DNA from 3 places in the Solibacillus sp. FSL W7-1436 genome. Region 2 is predicted to be linked to each of the others. Evidence: riboswitches for the same ligand, from Rfam matches in the RefSeq annotation. Region 2 holds a riboswitch; each other region holds the start of a gene.

The links. Region 2 has a riboswitch for lysine ahead of MKX73_RS16175 (transporter substrate-binding domain-containing protein). Riboswitches for the same ligand answer to the same signal wherever they lie in the genome.
Region 1: another riboswitch for lysine. It lies ahead of MKX73_RS00855 (aspartate kinase); the one in region 2 lies ahead of MKX73_RS16175 (transporter substrate-binding domain-containing protein).
Region 3: another riboswitch for lysine. It lies ahead of MKX73_RS08335 (amino acid permease); the one in region 2 lies ahead of MKX73_RS16175 (transporter substrate-binding domain-containing protein).

The regions. Positions count from the first base shown of each region.
Region 1 covers NZ_JBBOWV010000001.1:173,336-178,377, forward strand. Annotated here, with positions in the region: gene MKX73_RS00845 (succinate dehydrogenase cytochrome b558 subunit) at 1-67, opposite strand, end outside; gene MKX73_RS00850 (YslB family protein) at 339-755, shown strand; gene MKX73_RS00855 (aspartate kinase) at 854-2,086, opposite strand; lysine riboswitch at 2,174-2,352, opposite strand; gene uvrC (excinuclease ABC subunit UvrC) at 2,385-4,175, opposite strand; gene trxA (thioredoxin) at 4,311-4,625, opposite strand; gene MKX73_RS00870 (electron transfer flavoprotein subunit alpha/FixB family protein) at 4,901-5,042, opposite strand, start outside.
Region 2 covers NZ_JBBOWV010000001.1:3,276,958-3,281,999, reverse strand. Annotated here, with positions in the region: gene odhB (2-oxoglutarate dehydrogenase complex dihydrolipoyllysine-residue succinyltransferase) at 1-1,198, shown strand, start outside; lysine riboswitch at 1,344-1,531, shown strand; gene MKX73_RS16175 (transporter substrate-binding domain-containing protein) at 1,646-2,482, shown strand; gene MKX73_RS16170 (amino acid ABC transporter permease) at 2,603-3,349, shown strand; gene MKX73_RS16165 (amino acid ABC transporter ATP-binding protein) at 3,351-4,085, shown strand; gene MKX73_RS16160 (DUF6501 family protein) at 4,643-4,840, shown strand; gene MKX73_RS16155 (toxic anion resistance protein) at 4,889-5,042, opposite strand, start outside.
Region 3 covers NZ_JBBOWV010000001.1:1,655,562-1,660,603, forward strand. Annotated here, with positions in the region: gene MKX73_RS08320 (nitric oxide synthase oxygenase) at 1-904, shown strand, start outside; gene MKX73_RS08325 (restriction endonuclease) at 948-1,502, opposite strand; gene MKX73_RS08330 (CynX/NimT family MFS transporter) at 1,563-2,762, opposite strand; lysine riboswitch at 2,905-3,085, shown strand; gene MKX73_RS08335 (amino acid permease) at 3,337-4,794, shown strand; gene MKX73_RS08340 (RNA 2'-phosphotransferase) at 5,023-5,042, shown strand, end outside.

The DNA of each region.
Region 1 (5,042 bases), 3.1 Mb from region 2:
ACCCGACAGGAACTACACCTAATAACGAGTGTAAGCGGCGCCATAAAAATTCACGATCTTTCGACAAAACTGTTACCCCCCTTAGTACTTGAAATACACATGCGCAACGCCTCAAAATTGTAAAAGTTGGGATGTTGACTGCGCATTTCATCATGGTACAATATTATGACATGTCCATTGTACTCTCAACAGATACTAGCGTCAAGGCAACGCAGGATATTTTATAATCATTTTAAAGACGGTTTTACGCTGTTTTGAGAACCGTTTTTTCTGCTTATAACTCATTTCTTCATGAAAGAATGAAAATTATAAGAAAATTTATGAAAGAGGTTTTTTATATGGAAGGGTACAAAATGAAAACGATTCCAACTTTTGGCTACGAAATCATTCGTGACCATCTTCTTCCTTCTATTCTGGGAAAGCATGAAGAAGATGTTTTATATTGGGCAGGTAAAGAGATTGCTAGAAAGTTCCCATTATTTTCAATGGATGAACTGCCTTCATTTTTTATGGAAGCTGGCTGGGGCCAGTTAGTTCTGGAAAAGGAAACGAAGGACGAACTTCATTACATACTTATGACAACAGAGGAAGTGCCACTCAATATTGTACAACGTTGTTTCCGTCTTGAAGCCGGCTTTTTGGCAGAGCAGAAACAAAAGCAGCTTGGCTATTTGACGGAATGCTATGAAGAAAAAGACAATGACAAACATATCGTAAAATTTACGTTAAAATGGGATTTAAAAGAGAAAATTTAGTCTTCAACTTATAATGAGTCCCTATTGCTGAAGCAGTTCAAATTTACTCAATAAAAAAGCTGAAAATGAGCTGCTTCGGCTCATTTCCAGCTGTTAATTTAAGAAGCGGTTACTTCTTTCATCGCCAAATTGAATTCCTCATGCAGCACATTCGCAGCACGAACCATTTCTTCCTGCGGTACAACGACAGAAACTTTAATTTCCGAAGTGCTGACCATTTTCACAGGAATATGTTCGCGACCTAATCGTGCAAACATGCGTGCCGCCACCCCCGGATTGGATGCCATCGCAGATCCGATAATAGATACTTTCGCTAAACCTACTTCAAAATCCGCAAAACTAAACCCAAGCGACAGTTTACTAGTTTCCAGTACCCGTAAAGCTTCCGCAAACTCATCTTTTGAAATCGTAAAGGAAATGGTCGGCTTCACGCCATCAATGACTGCTTGAACAATAATATCCACATTGATATCATTTTCTGCTAAAACACTAAACACTTCTGCCAATGACGCGGTCTCATAAGAATCATAGCCGATTGTCAGACGGATAATATCCGATTCGTAGGCTACCCCGCGTACAAGTAAGTTTTTCTCCATGTCTACATCCCCTTTAATAAAAGTACCTTCCACGTCCTGTACGAAAGAGCGTACAATGAGCGGTATATTGTATTTTTTGGCAAGTTCAACCGCACGTGGGTGCAAAATTTTAGTCCCTAAATTTGCAAATTCCAACATCTCATCATAAGAAACTTCCGGTAGTTTCCTAGATTCTTTTACAATTTCTGGGTCTGCTGTAAAAATCCCTTCAACTGATGAAAAAATCTCGACACGCTCCGCTTCGAGGGCAACCGCCAGTGCAACTGCTGAAGTTTCAGAACCCCCTTTGCCGAATGTTGAAATATTGTCTGTTCCCGTAACTCCTTGAAAACCTGCTACTACAACGATTTCACCTAATGCCAAATGTTCCCGAATTCGTGCACTGTCAACATGATCGATCCGTGCGTTACCGTGTTTTTGATTTGTAACGATGCCTGTTTGCCATCCAGCAAGTGACACTGCTTTACCACCATGCTCCTGAATGGCCATTGCAAGCATTGCACTTGTTATTTGTGCGCCTGATGAGGCAAGTGCATCCATTTCCCGTTTCGACGGCTCATCGGTGATTTCAGCAGCATATTGTCTCAATTCTCGTCGTATAGCGGGCATTGAAGAAACGACAACGACTAAGTTTATGCCACGCCCTTGTTCTTTTATCACCTTTTTAGCGATATGTACTATTTTTTCCGGTGTAGTCAATGCCGGACCGCCAAACTTTACAACAACTGTCTCCATACTTTTCCCTCCTTAAATTCGAAAACAAAAAGACGACTTCCCATGTTCATGGAAAGCCGCCGTCAAGACAAATAATAGTTATAAGTTTTTCAGGATAGCCCTCCAGAACATAAAGCTCTGACAGTTTTACATCTCTTAAATGCAAAACCAGCAAACTGCGCGAACAATACGCACTTCACTTCGGCAGGATTCCCTTTCGATTGCTGTCAATGGAATTGTTCTTCCTCGAGCAATTTACTGTTGAATACTGCGCCTCTATCTTAGTAAATATTGAATTGTCTTATATGTTAGCACAATTTTATTCTTTGTTCAATGGTGCTTCATGAAAATGACGATAGATGACTTCCGCCAGTTTCCCCGGCACTCCGGATTCCTGCAGCTGCAGTTCGCTTGCCTCGCGGATTTTTTTCACTGATCCAAAATGCTTCATGAGCTGCTGCTTCCGCTTCGGACCTACACCTTCAATTCCATCGAGAACAGAAGTGATTGCATTCGTCTGATGCTGCTGACGTAAAAACGTAATCGCAAACCGGTGTACCTCATCTTGAATGCGCTGCAATAAATAAAAACCGTCACTTGTACGCTTTAACGGAACAACTTCCGGAGGCGTACCAAAGAAAAGCTGGGACGTATTATGCTTTTCGTCTTTAGCCAACCCTGCTATCGGAATGACTAACCCAAGCTCATCTTCAATCACTTCCCGCGCGACTTCCATCTGTCCTTTTCCTCCGTCAATAAGAATCAGATCGGGCAATGGCAGATTTTCACGCAGAACACGTGTATAACGGCGTCGAATAACTTCCTGCATCGCACCATAGTCATCGTGTTTGGCTGCTTCCCTTGTTTTATATTTCCGGTATTCCTTTTTCGAAGGCTTTCCATCGATAAAAACAACCATCGCCGAAACCGGATCCGCACCGTGCATATGACTGTTATCAAATGCTTCTATTCTTAGCGGCAACGGTATTTGCATCGCTTCGGCAAGTGCTTCACAAGCCCCAACTGTCCGCTCTTCTTGACGTTCAATCAACTGGAATTTCTCATGAATGGCGATTTCCGCATTTTTCATCGCTAATTCAACAAGCTCTTTTTTGGAACCGCGCTTCGGTGTCAGCACCTTCACGTCCAACAGCTTTTGTAATATTGTTTCATTGATCGTTTTCGGCACAAAGATTTCTTTTGGCAATAGATGGTGCGGCTGTTCATAAAAGCGGCCGACAAATGTTAAAAATTCCTCTTCCGGCTCATTATAAATCGGGAAAATCGAGACATCCCGCTCAATGAGTTTGCCTTGACGCACAAAAAACACCTGAACACACATCCAGCCTTTTTCAACTGCATAGCCGAATACATCCCGGTTGCTTAAATCATCCGTAACGATTTTTTGTTTTTCCATAATTTGATCGATATGGGCAATCAAATCCCGGAATTCCTTTGCACGCTCAAACTCCAGATTTTCAGCTGCATCCATCATTTTTTGCTGAAGGTCTTGCTGAATTTCTTCGACGCCCCCGTTTAAAAACTTCGAAATCTCATCAATCATTTCGTCATACACTTGTTTCTCGATGTCTTTTACACACGGCGCCAAACATTGACCCAGATGATAGTACAGACATACCTGGTTAGGCAGATGTGTACATTTACGAAGCGGATACAAACGGTCCAGTAATTTCCGCGTTTCGTTCGCAGCATAGGCATTCGGATACGGCCCGAAATATTTCGCCTTATCTTTCTTCACTTTTCTTGTCGTAATAATACGCGGGTACCGTTCATTTGTTATTTTTATATAAGGATATGTTTTATCATCCGTTAGTTTCACATTATATTTCGGGTCATGCAGCTTAATTAGATTCAGCTCAAGTATAAGGGCTTCCAAATCGCTTGAAGTCACAATATACTCGAAGTCTTCGATCTCACTGACTAGTCTTGCAGTTTTACCGTCATGACTTCCCGTAAAGTAAGAACGTACTCGATTTTTCAATACTTTCGCCTTGCCAACGTAGATAATCGTACCTTGACGGTCTTTCATAATATAGCAACCTGATTCATTTGGTAGTATTTCTAATTTTGCTTTGATGATTGCATTCATATTCTCACCTGTCCAGTATGTCCTTTCCTATAGTTTAACTGATTAGAGTATAAGAAAAAAGCCGTACACCTTGTGGGGCATACGGCTTTCAACATATCAACTGTTCCTTGGCCATATGAGTGGCCGGAGGATTAATTATTTGTTGTCGTTAATGAAATCCACTAACGCTTCTTTTGGCATGAAGCCAGCAGTTTTTGCTTTTAATTCACCATCTACGAATAATAATAATGATGGGATTGACATGATTTGGTAATCAGCAGCAGTACCTTGGTTGTTATCAACATCAACTTTTACGATTTTAACATCGTTACCGATTTCTGAATCTAATTCTTCAAGAACTGGAGCAATCATTTTACATGGTCCGCACCAAGTAGCCCAAAAGTCTACTAAAACTGTGCCGTTTGAAATTTCTTGCGGGAATGTTTGATCTGTCGCGTGTACAATTGCCATATTAAATAGCCTCCTTAAATAACATATGGTTGTAGTATAGCATGTTTTCCCAATTAAACAGTAGTAAAATGCTTGGGAATATAAATGCACCTCAGAATATAGCGGTTGTATCTGATATCGCATAAATTACTTATGGAGAATATTAGAGTACGTATACCCTTTATCTAAACATTTTAAAGCTTAATACGAAACCTTCTCCATACGCATCATCCATACCACAACACTTCAGAAATAAAAGAAGCTCCCCTCAAAAGAAGGAAGCTATTTATCACTTTTTAAGCATTTACTTTAAGTGCTTTAAACTCTTCGATTAACATTGGCACTACTTCGAATAAGTCACCAACAATACCGTAGTCTGCTACTTTAAAGATATTTGCTTCTGGATCTTTGTTGATCGCAACGATAACTTTTGAGTTC
Region 2 (5,042 bases):
AGTTGGAGATCGCGTAGAAAAAGGCGAATTCATCGTTGAGTTGGAAACTGATAAAGTTAATGCTGAAATCATCTCTGAAGAAGCAGGCGTTTTAAAGCAAATTTTAGCTGAAGAAGGCGATACTGTATTAGTTGGACAAGTAATCGCAGTAGTTGAAGCTGGCGAAGGCGCAGCACCTGCACCAGCTGCTAAAGAAGAAGCTCCAGCAAAAGAGGAAGCTCCGGCTCCAGCAAAAGAAGAAGCACCTAAAGCAGCACCTGCACCAGTTGCAGTTGAAGAAACTTCAGGTGAGCGTGTAATCGCTTCACCAGCAGCTCGTAAATTAGCTCGTGAAAAAGGCATCGACTTAGCAGCAATTTCACCTGTTGATCCACAAGGTCGTGTACGTGTACAAGACGTTGCAGCACATGGTACAGCACCAGCGGCTCCTGCAGCACCAGCAGCTCAAGCGCCAGCAGCAGGTAATGGTCCAATGATCTTTACACCAGCAGCTGATACAGACCGTGTAACAGTTGAAAAAATGAGCCGTCGTCGTCAAACAATTGCTAAACGTTTATTAGAAGTAAAACAATCAACAGCAATGTTAACTACTTTCAACGAAATTGATATGACGAACATTATGGCATTACGTAAGCGTAAACAAGATGAGTTCGTGAAAGCTAACGATATTAAACTAGGCTTCATGTCATTCTTCACAAAAGCTGTAGTAGCAGCATTAAAGAAATATCCATATGTAAATGCACAAATTAACGGTGACGAAATTCACTTAAACAACTTCTTTGATATCGGTATTGCTGTATCAACTGAAGAAGGTTTAGTAGTACCGGTTGTTCGTGATGCAAATGCGAAAAACTTCGCTGAAATCGAGAAAAACATTGCAGAATTAGCTGGTAAAGCACGCGACAAAAAATTAGGCTTAAACGACATGGCTGGCGGATCGTTCACAATCACAAACGGTGGTGTATTCGGTTCATTAATGTCAACACCAATCATGAACGGTACTCAAGCTGGTATTTTAGGTATGCACTCAATCGTAAACCGTCCAGTAGCTGTTAATGGTGAAGTTCAAATTCGTCCAATGATGTATGTAGCATTATCTTACGACCACCGTATCATCGATGGTAAAGATTCTGTTGGCTTCTTAAAAACAGTTAAAGAAATGATCGAAAACCCAGAAGATTTATTATTAAATTCTTAATAGAGTTTACTCTCCTAATGCGCGATACTTTACGTATTGCGCATTAGCTTTTTTTTACAGATAAATTTCAGAAAAATGATTGTTGACGGAAATGTCGCAATAATGTAATATAAACATATCAATTTCATATCAAAACCTCACAATCTCGTGAGGTAGAGGCGCGATACTTAATAGTTTTATATGGAGCCATGAGCTGGCCGGGAAATATAAGAGAAGGAAATATCGCCGAAGTGTTGTAAACGCTCAAATTTACAATGCTGGGTCTGCAGTGAATAATTGCAGAACTGTCTCAATCATCTATATCCCTGATGGTTGAGTTGTGCTATCTCAAAATGGGAACTGTAGAGGATTCGGGCTAATTATAATTTAAACGACCTAAAGTTCTTCTTTATGGTCGTTTTTTGCATATACGGCGTCCGAAAATTAACAAATAAGGAGAGATTTTCTATGAAAAAGAGACTATTGATTTTATTGACTGCTATGACAATGTTATTGCTGGCAGCATGTGGTTCAAGCGATGAAGGTACTACAAGCGGTTCCGATTCGGATAAAAAAGTGATTAAAATCGGTATGGAAGCAGCCTATGCGCCTTTCAACTGGTCACAAAAGGATGATGCTAATGGCGGAGTTCAGATTGCAGGTTCTAAGGAATATGCAGCAGGCTATGATGTGGAAATTGCGAAAAAAATTGCAGAAGGTCTGGACATGGAATTACAAATTGTTAAAACAGACTGGGATGGCTTAATCCCATCATTGCAATCGGGTGCCATTGACCTGGTAATTGCGGGTATGTCACCAATGCCTGAACGTATGGAAGTAATTGATTTTACAGAAAACTATTACACTAGTGACTATGTCATTGTTGTAAAAGAAGACGGCCCTTATGCAAATGCAACTTCATTATCAGACTTTGCAGGTGCAAAAATTACAGGTCAGCAAGCGACAACACACTATGATGTAATCGATCAAATCGAAGGTGTTCAAAAGCAAGTAGCGGCAACTGATTTCGGTGCAATGCGCGTTCAATTACAGTCTGGTGCAATCGATGGATATGTATCAGAACGTCCGGAAGGTATCTCTGCTGAGATGGCGCTGAATAATATTAAATACATTGTCCCTGAACCAAACTTCGAAGCAGACGAAGCGTCAACAGCTGTAGCGGTAGGTTTGAAAAAAGGTTCGGATTTACGTGAACAAATTAACAAAGTTTTAGCTGAAATTTCGGAAGAAGAGCGTCAACAATTAATGGAAGACGCAATTGCAAATCAACCAGCAGCACAATAATCGTGTAGCATTAACAGTTTTAATGAGGTTGTCTTGCCGGCAGACGGAAGACAACCTTTTTCTATTAAAATTATGGTTTCATACATAAATAGTAGAAACAAAGAAATGGAGGACAAGGCGATGGCATTTTTAGAATCATCATGGAACTTGTTTACGGACAACTGGGAGTTATTTGTACGCGGAGCTTGGACTGCACTTCTCTTGGCGATAATCGGGACAATTTGCGGAACACTGATCGGATTTTTCATCGGAATTATGCACACAATTCCACAACGCAAGAAAAATATTAAAACAGCTGTTCTGAAAGTCATTAATTTTATTTTAACAGCTTATGTTGAAATTTTCAGAGGTACGCCAATGATGGTACAGGCGATGGTCGTATTTTACGGTCTTGTCTATTTAGGAATCGATATTGACCGCTTTTTAGCAGCTTCAATCGTTATCAGCTTAAACACAGGAGCCTACATGGCCGAATATGTGCGTGGTGGTATCGTATCGATTGATAAAGGCCAATTCGAGGCTGCACAAGCGATTGGAATGAATCACCTGCAAACGATGATTCATATTGTTCTGCCGCAAGTAGCGCGCAATATTTTACCTGCAACAGGAAATCAGTTTGTAATGAATATTAAAGATTCATCTGTATTAAGTGTCATTTCGGTAGTGGAACTGTTCTTTACGGCGAATTCGATTGCGGGCAGTAACTATAAATATATTGAAGCGTTCTTTATCGCGACGGTATTATACTTTATTATGACATTTACTGTAACGCGCTTCTTGCTGTTGTTCGAGAAAAAGATGGACGGACCGTCTTCGTATAAAGTGGAGCTCATTACAGGCAACAAGCTAGATAAGGATGGTGAATAAGATGACAGTAGTAATTGATATTAACCATTTAAATAAAAAATTCGGCGATCACGAAGTATTGAAAGATGTCAATTTTCAAGTAAACAAAGGGGAAGTTGTTACATTGATCGGTTCTTCAGGTTCCGGGAAATCAACACTGTTACGCTGTATTAATTTACTGGAAACACCGACAGCCGGGGAAATAATCTACAATGGTGAAAATATTCTAAATGACGGTCATCAGATTGAAAAGTACCGTACGCATTTAGGGATGGTATTCCAGCAGTTTAATCTGTTCAATAATTTGGATGTATTAAATAACTGTATCGTTGGCCAAATCAAAGTGCTAAAGCGTTCAAAGGATGAAGCAGCACGCAATGCGATGAAATATTTGGAGCTTGTCGGAATGAGCGCCTATAAAAATGCAAAACCGAAACATTTATCCGGTGGACAGAAACAGCGTGTCGCCATCGCACGGGCATTGGCGATGGATCCGGATGTCATGCTGTTTGATGAACCGACATCAGCACTTGATCCTGAAATGGTAGGGGAAGTATTAAAAGTAATGCGCCATCTCGCAGACCAGGGAAATACGATGCTGATCGTGACACATGAAATGGAATTCGCCAAGGAAGTATCGGACCGGATTGTATTCATGGATAAAGGGGTTATCGTTGAGGAAGGCCCACCGGAACAATTGCTGGTAAACCCGAAACACGACCGGACAAAAGAGTTCCTGAAACGGACATTACGGTAAAAGAAATAAGGCTGGGACATAAGCAGAATTACCGTTGAATAAGAAGAAACTCTTTATTAAGAAACGGATATTTTAAAAAATTGATTGGAATGCAGGGCGACTCCTACGGGAACAGCACGACGCCTGAGACTACAGGCTCAGGCCGTGCCCGTGGAAAGCGTCCCGAAATGGAAATCAATTTTAACGCTTAGCAAAAAAAACTATTTTTCTCTCAGAGAAAAATAGTTTTTTTGGGTTATGTCCCGGCCTCATTTTCGTGAGTTCCATTCGCTTATTAAAATAAATACAATTGCAAAAGCAATTACAATTGCGAAAAACCACATTGGAAGACTACCAAATGCCATAATTTCCACCTCTGTTTGTGAGTTTAACATGGAAAAGTTGTTCTATCAAATATCGGAAACAACGTTAAATTAAAACTAATCCTATGTATGAGGCTTTCATATATTTATATAAGAAGCATGAAAAGTCGATTTTTACTACAACGCGCTTTCCACTGGCAGGAAAATCATATAAAATAGGAGAGTATCGATATTAGTTAAAAGTGAGGGAACAACATGCTACATTTAAATTGGAAAGATGCACCGACAATTCGCACAGTTAAGTGTGTACATACAGATGCATCGAAATATTTAGTATCAAACGTATTAACGGTAGGCAAGGAATATGAAGTAAAAAACGAAACAGAAGAATTCATCTTTGTAATCGACAACACAGGTGAAGTTGGCGGATTCTACAAAGAATACTTCGCTTAGAAAATAAAAGGTGTGCGAAAAGTCATAACGGCTTTTCTCACACCTTTTTTATTTCTGTTCCAGTATCGTATGCTCGATTTCATGGCGCTTTTCGTCTGTCTGTACATGCACGCGTAATGTATCTTCAATATCGTGCAGCAGTTGCAATTGGGTTTGTTTAAACCGGTCAATATCATTATGTGATAATGCCGGGCGATTCGCT
Region 3 (5,042 bases), 1.6 Mb from region 2:
GGCGCGGGTTGCATGGCGCAACAGCAATAAATGCATCGGACGACTGTTTTGGAATAGCCTGACCGTGTTTGATGAGCGCCATTTACTTAGTGAACAGGATATTTATAAAGCGCTAATCAACCATATTGATTTTGCTACCAACAACGGGAAAATCAGACCGGCCATTACACTGTTTGAACCGGAGCGTGTACGCATTTGGAACCATCAGCTAATCCGCTATGCCGGATATGAAACAGATGATGGGATTATTGGTGATTCCGATTCGCTCGAGTTCACGAAAATATGTGAAAGGCTCAGCTGGGAAGGTGCACGTACAAACTATGATGTTTTACCGCTTGTAATTCAAGTGGAAGACCGGGAGCCGATGATATTTGACATTCCGAAAGAGCATGTACTGGAAGTGGCGATTACCCATCCGGAGTATGATTTTTCGCCGTTGAATATGAAATGGTATGCGGTTCCGATTATTTCAAGTATGCGTTTTAATATTGCAGGAACTGATTTTCCGGCAGCACCGTTTAACGGTTGGTATATGGGAACAGAAATCGGGGCGCGCAACTTGGCGGATACGTACCGCTATAATTTCCTGCCGAAAGTGGCCGAAACAATGGGACTGGACACTTCGATGAATGCGTCGCTTTGGAAGGACCGTGCACTTGTCGAACTGAATGTTGCGGTTCTTCATTCATATAAAAAAGCGGGCATTAGTATTGTCGATCATCATACAGCCGCCCAGCAGTTTCAGCTGTTTCAAAAGCAGGAAAATAAGAGCGACCGGGATGTAACGGGAAATTGGGTATGGTTAGTACCGCCATTGTCTCCTGCAACGACGGATCTGTATCATGAACCGATTGCCAACAAGATCAAAAAACCAAACTACCTATACCAGCAGCAGCCATATTAAAAACAGGTGTGCAGGAAGCGAAAGCCTCTGCACACCTGTTTCTTTATCTTTTGTTCAAGATAATCTGAATCAATTCCTCACGATCGATCAGATAAACGTCATTGATGTCGGCAAGTTTTTCGGCCTGGCGTGTAAAATGACTGTTTGTGACAACCCATGCTTCAGTTGCCTCATACATCTTCACCGCACCGATAATTTCCTGTACCGCTTTTACACCAACCGTACCGGAATAGCGTTTTGCCTGCACTGCAATAATATCTTTACCGTCCTTCAAAATAAGGTCGGCACCGTAGTCACCGCTCGTTGCAGTATAGCTCACTTTAAAACCGCGTCGTTTAAATAACTCCCCTAAAAATCTCTCGAAATCCTCACCGGTCATTTTATCGACTTCGCGAATGCCGGACTTTCGTAACTTCCTCGTCTTCAGCGATCTTAGCCAAATTTTAAACGCGATATATAGTACGAAATAAGCGACAATTCCAATACCGATGCCTTCAGCCGTTCGCATTACATAAAAACCAGCTGCACCAGCCGATGCGATGAAAAATAGCGGGATGACCGGCAGGCGTTTTTTATTTCGTCTTCTCTTTTTACGCAAAGTTCTGTACTCCTTTTATTTATTACCGCTATTATATCACAAAAGGGTACATACGTTTGGTTATACCATACGATTGTTTGAGCTCATATAGGAAGCGAAAAGTAACAGCACAGAAATCAGGATAAACAGCAAAATCGGAATTGACCAGCTGTCCGTCAAGTCATGGACGTATCCGAACAGAACCGGTCCGATTGCGGCAACGAAATAACCGATTGACTGTGCGAAGCCGGAAAGTTCAGCCGCATCATACGCTGTCTTTGTACGCAATGAAAACAGCATCAGTACTAAACCAAACGAAGCCCCGCCTGCAAAGCCTAATAAGATCATCCATACGACTGCTAGGCTTGTCCATTCCATCAACACACCAGTAAAACCGACTAAGTAACATATCGTAAAGAAAACGACGATTGGACGTTGTGAAGCAATTTTACCGGCGATAATCGGGATAATAAATGTCATCGGAATTTGCGAAAACTGCATAACGGAAACCATCCAGCCGGACGCTGTAGCATCAAGGCCTTGGCTAATAAAAATTTCCGGTATCCACGCAGACGAGCAGTAAAATATAAATGATTGAAAGCCCATTGCTCCAGCGACTGCCCAGGCAAGCGGGGATTTCCACATCTGCGTTTTCTTTGTTTGCGAAGAGGGCATATTTAATTCGACCTTTTCCTGACGCAAAATCGGCAGCCAAATCAGCATTGTAAGAATACCTAAAATAATCGTAATACCAGCTGCGATTTGCCAGCCTGCACTTGCAGCAATCGGATAACTAAAGCCTGCAGCAAGTCCGGAAGAAATGTTCATTGATACGGAATAAATCCCTGTCAATAAACCGATATGTAATGGGAATTTCCATTTAAAAAAACTAGGGATAAGGACATTACCAAATGCAATGGCGACCCCGATTAATATTGTTCCTAAAACGAGTAAGGATGTTGCCCCAAGTGAACGCAATACGATCCCTACACATAGCAGAATGACGGAATAAAATAAGGTCCATTCCATCCCAAACTTACGCGCAATTCGTGGTGCAAATGGTGAAACGACCGCAAAGGCAATTAAAGGGATAGTCGTTAAGAAGCCCGCAAGAAAGTTCGATATTCCAAGGTCGTCACGAATAAATGAAATAATTGGACCGATTAACGTAATCGGTGTACGTAATGTTGTCGCAAATAAAAATACGGCAACCATAAAATAGATGAGTGTTCTGTTGGATAGTATTTTTTTGCTATTTTGATTTAATTGTTCTGCGTCCATATTAATTCTCCTTTTGACTAGTAATATAGTTTTAAGTAGTGTGAATACTCTTAAAAAACAGAATAAAGTTGAAGCCATTGCTATCAAAAAAATGTTATGTTAGACTTTTAATCAATTAAATAAAACATTACCTCATGTAGATGTATGAGGTAGAGGTCGCAATCATTAAGACTAGTATAGCTGAGATTAGGAAGAATCGGTGAAGCTTTATGAAAGGAATGGTTGCCGAAGTGTTATTTTTCTTCTTGAAAATAATGCTGGGGCTGTTTTCGATAAGGAACAGAACTGTCACATGTGTGAGCATGTGTTGAGCTATCTTTCAAGTTTGATGAGGTGTAAATATAACCATCACAAAAACTTGTGGTGGTTTTTCTTTTTACAGATTTATTCGAGAGTGGCTAAAAAGTTTCGGAGAGCGGCTAAAATTACAGGACTTTGGCTAAAAAACTAGCTCAATGGACTAATAAACGTATAAATTTGACTAAAAAACTAGCTCAATTGGCTAAAAAGTTAAAGCAACTAATGGACAGCCGCCTTATTACAACGGTATTGGCTAAAATAAAGGAGTTTTATCATGAGTGAGATTAAAATAGATCAGCTCGATAATAAAAACGGGTTGAAAAAGAGTTTGAAAAGTCGCCATGTAACGATGATTTCACTTGGCGGAACAATCGGTACAGGTTTATTCTTAGCATCAGGTGGTGCGATTGCACAGGCAGGTCCTGGCGGGGCATTGCTCGCATATGCACTGATCGGCGTTATGGTGTATTTCCTAATGACATCATTAGGGGAAATGGCTGCCTATATGCCAACATCCGGTTCGTTTAGTACGTATGCAACAAAATTTGTGGATCCGGCACTAGGCTTTGCGCTTGGCTGGAACTATTGGTACAACTGGGCAATTACAATTGCAGCAGAAATTGCGGCTGTTTCGTTAATTATGAAATACTGGTTCCCGGACAGTTCTTCAATTTTATGGACAATTTTATTTATTGTAGTCGTTTTATCATTTAACTTAGCATCTGTAAAAGCTTTCGGTGAAGCGGAATACTGGTTTGCGATGATTAAAGTCGCGACAGTAATTGTCTTCATCATTGTCAGCTTCTTAATGATTTTCGGAATTTTAGGCGGGAACGATCCGGTCGGCTTCACAAACTTCGTTAAAGACGACGCACCTTTTAATGGCGGTTTCCTGGCATTGTTCGGTATTTTCCTTGCAGCCGGTTTCTCATTCCAAGGTACGGAAATGCTTGGGGTAACGGCAGGGGAAACAGATGACCCGGGCAAAAATATTCCAAAAGCTGTACGTTCAGTATTCTGGCGTATTTTACTGTTCTACATTTTCGCAATTGGTGCAATCGGATTGCTTATTCCGTATACGGATTCACGTCTCCTTTCAGAAGATATTGCGACAAGTCCATTTACATTAGTATTTGAGAACTTAGGTGTAGCGTTTGCGGCATCTGTTATGAACGCGATCATTTTAACGGCGATGTTATCTGCAGGGAACTCAGGTTTATATGCAGCAAGTCGTATGCTTTACCAGTTAGCGGTAGAAGGAAAAGCACCGAAACTGTTCATGAAAGTAACTTCACGCGGTATTCCGATGTATGCATTATTAGCAACATTGGCAGTAGGTTCATTAGCATTCCTCGCATCATTTTTCGGTGACGGAGTAGTGTACATCTGGCTATTAAATGCTTCTGGTATGTCCGGCTTCATCGCCTGGCTCGGTATTGCGATCAGTCATTACCGATTCCGTCGTGCCTATGTCGCACAAGGACATTCACTGAGCGATTTACCGTATGTATCAAAATTCTTCCCATTCGGTCCGCTATTTGCGTTTGCCCTATGTATGATTGTCGTACTAGGTCAAAACTATATGGCCTTCATGGGCGGAACGATTGACTGGTACGGTGTTGTCGTTTCATATATCGGCTTACCACTGTTTGCGGCTTTATGGTTTGGCTACAAATTTAAACACAAAACGAAAATCGTTCCTTTAAAGGACTGCGATTTATCGAATAATTAATTTCTGGAACGTAATGTGAGCTTCGAGGCTTACATTGCGTTTTTTTGTTTATGAGGATTATTTGTCCTGAATTGAGGAATAAGTGAGAGTGATTGAGGATTATGCTAGACTGTTTGAGGATAATCTGTACAAAAGTGAGGAATAATTTCTTCAAGTATGATGACTGCAAGAGTGGTATTATAGAAGAAACAAAAATTGAGTACCATTGAACAATAAGGAAGTGAAAATATGCCTATTTCAAAAGGTTT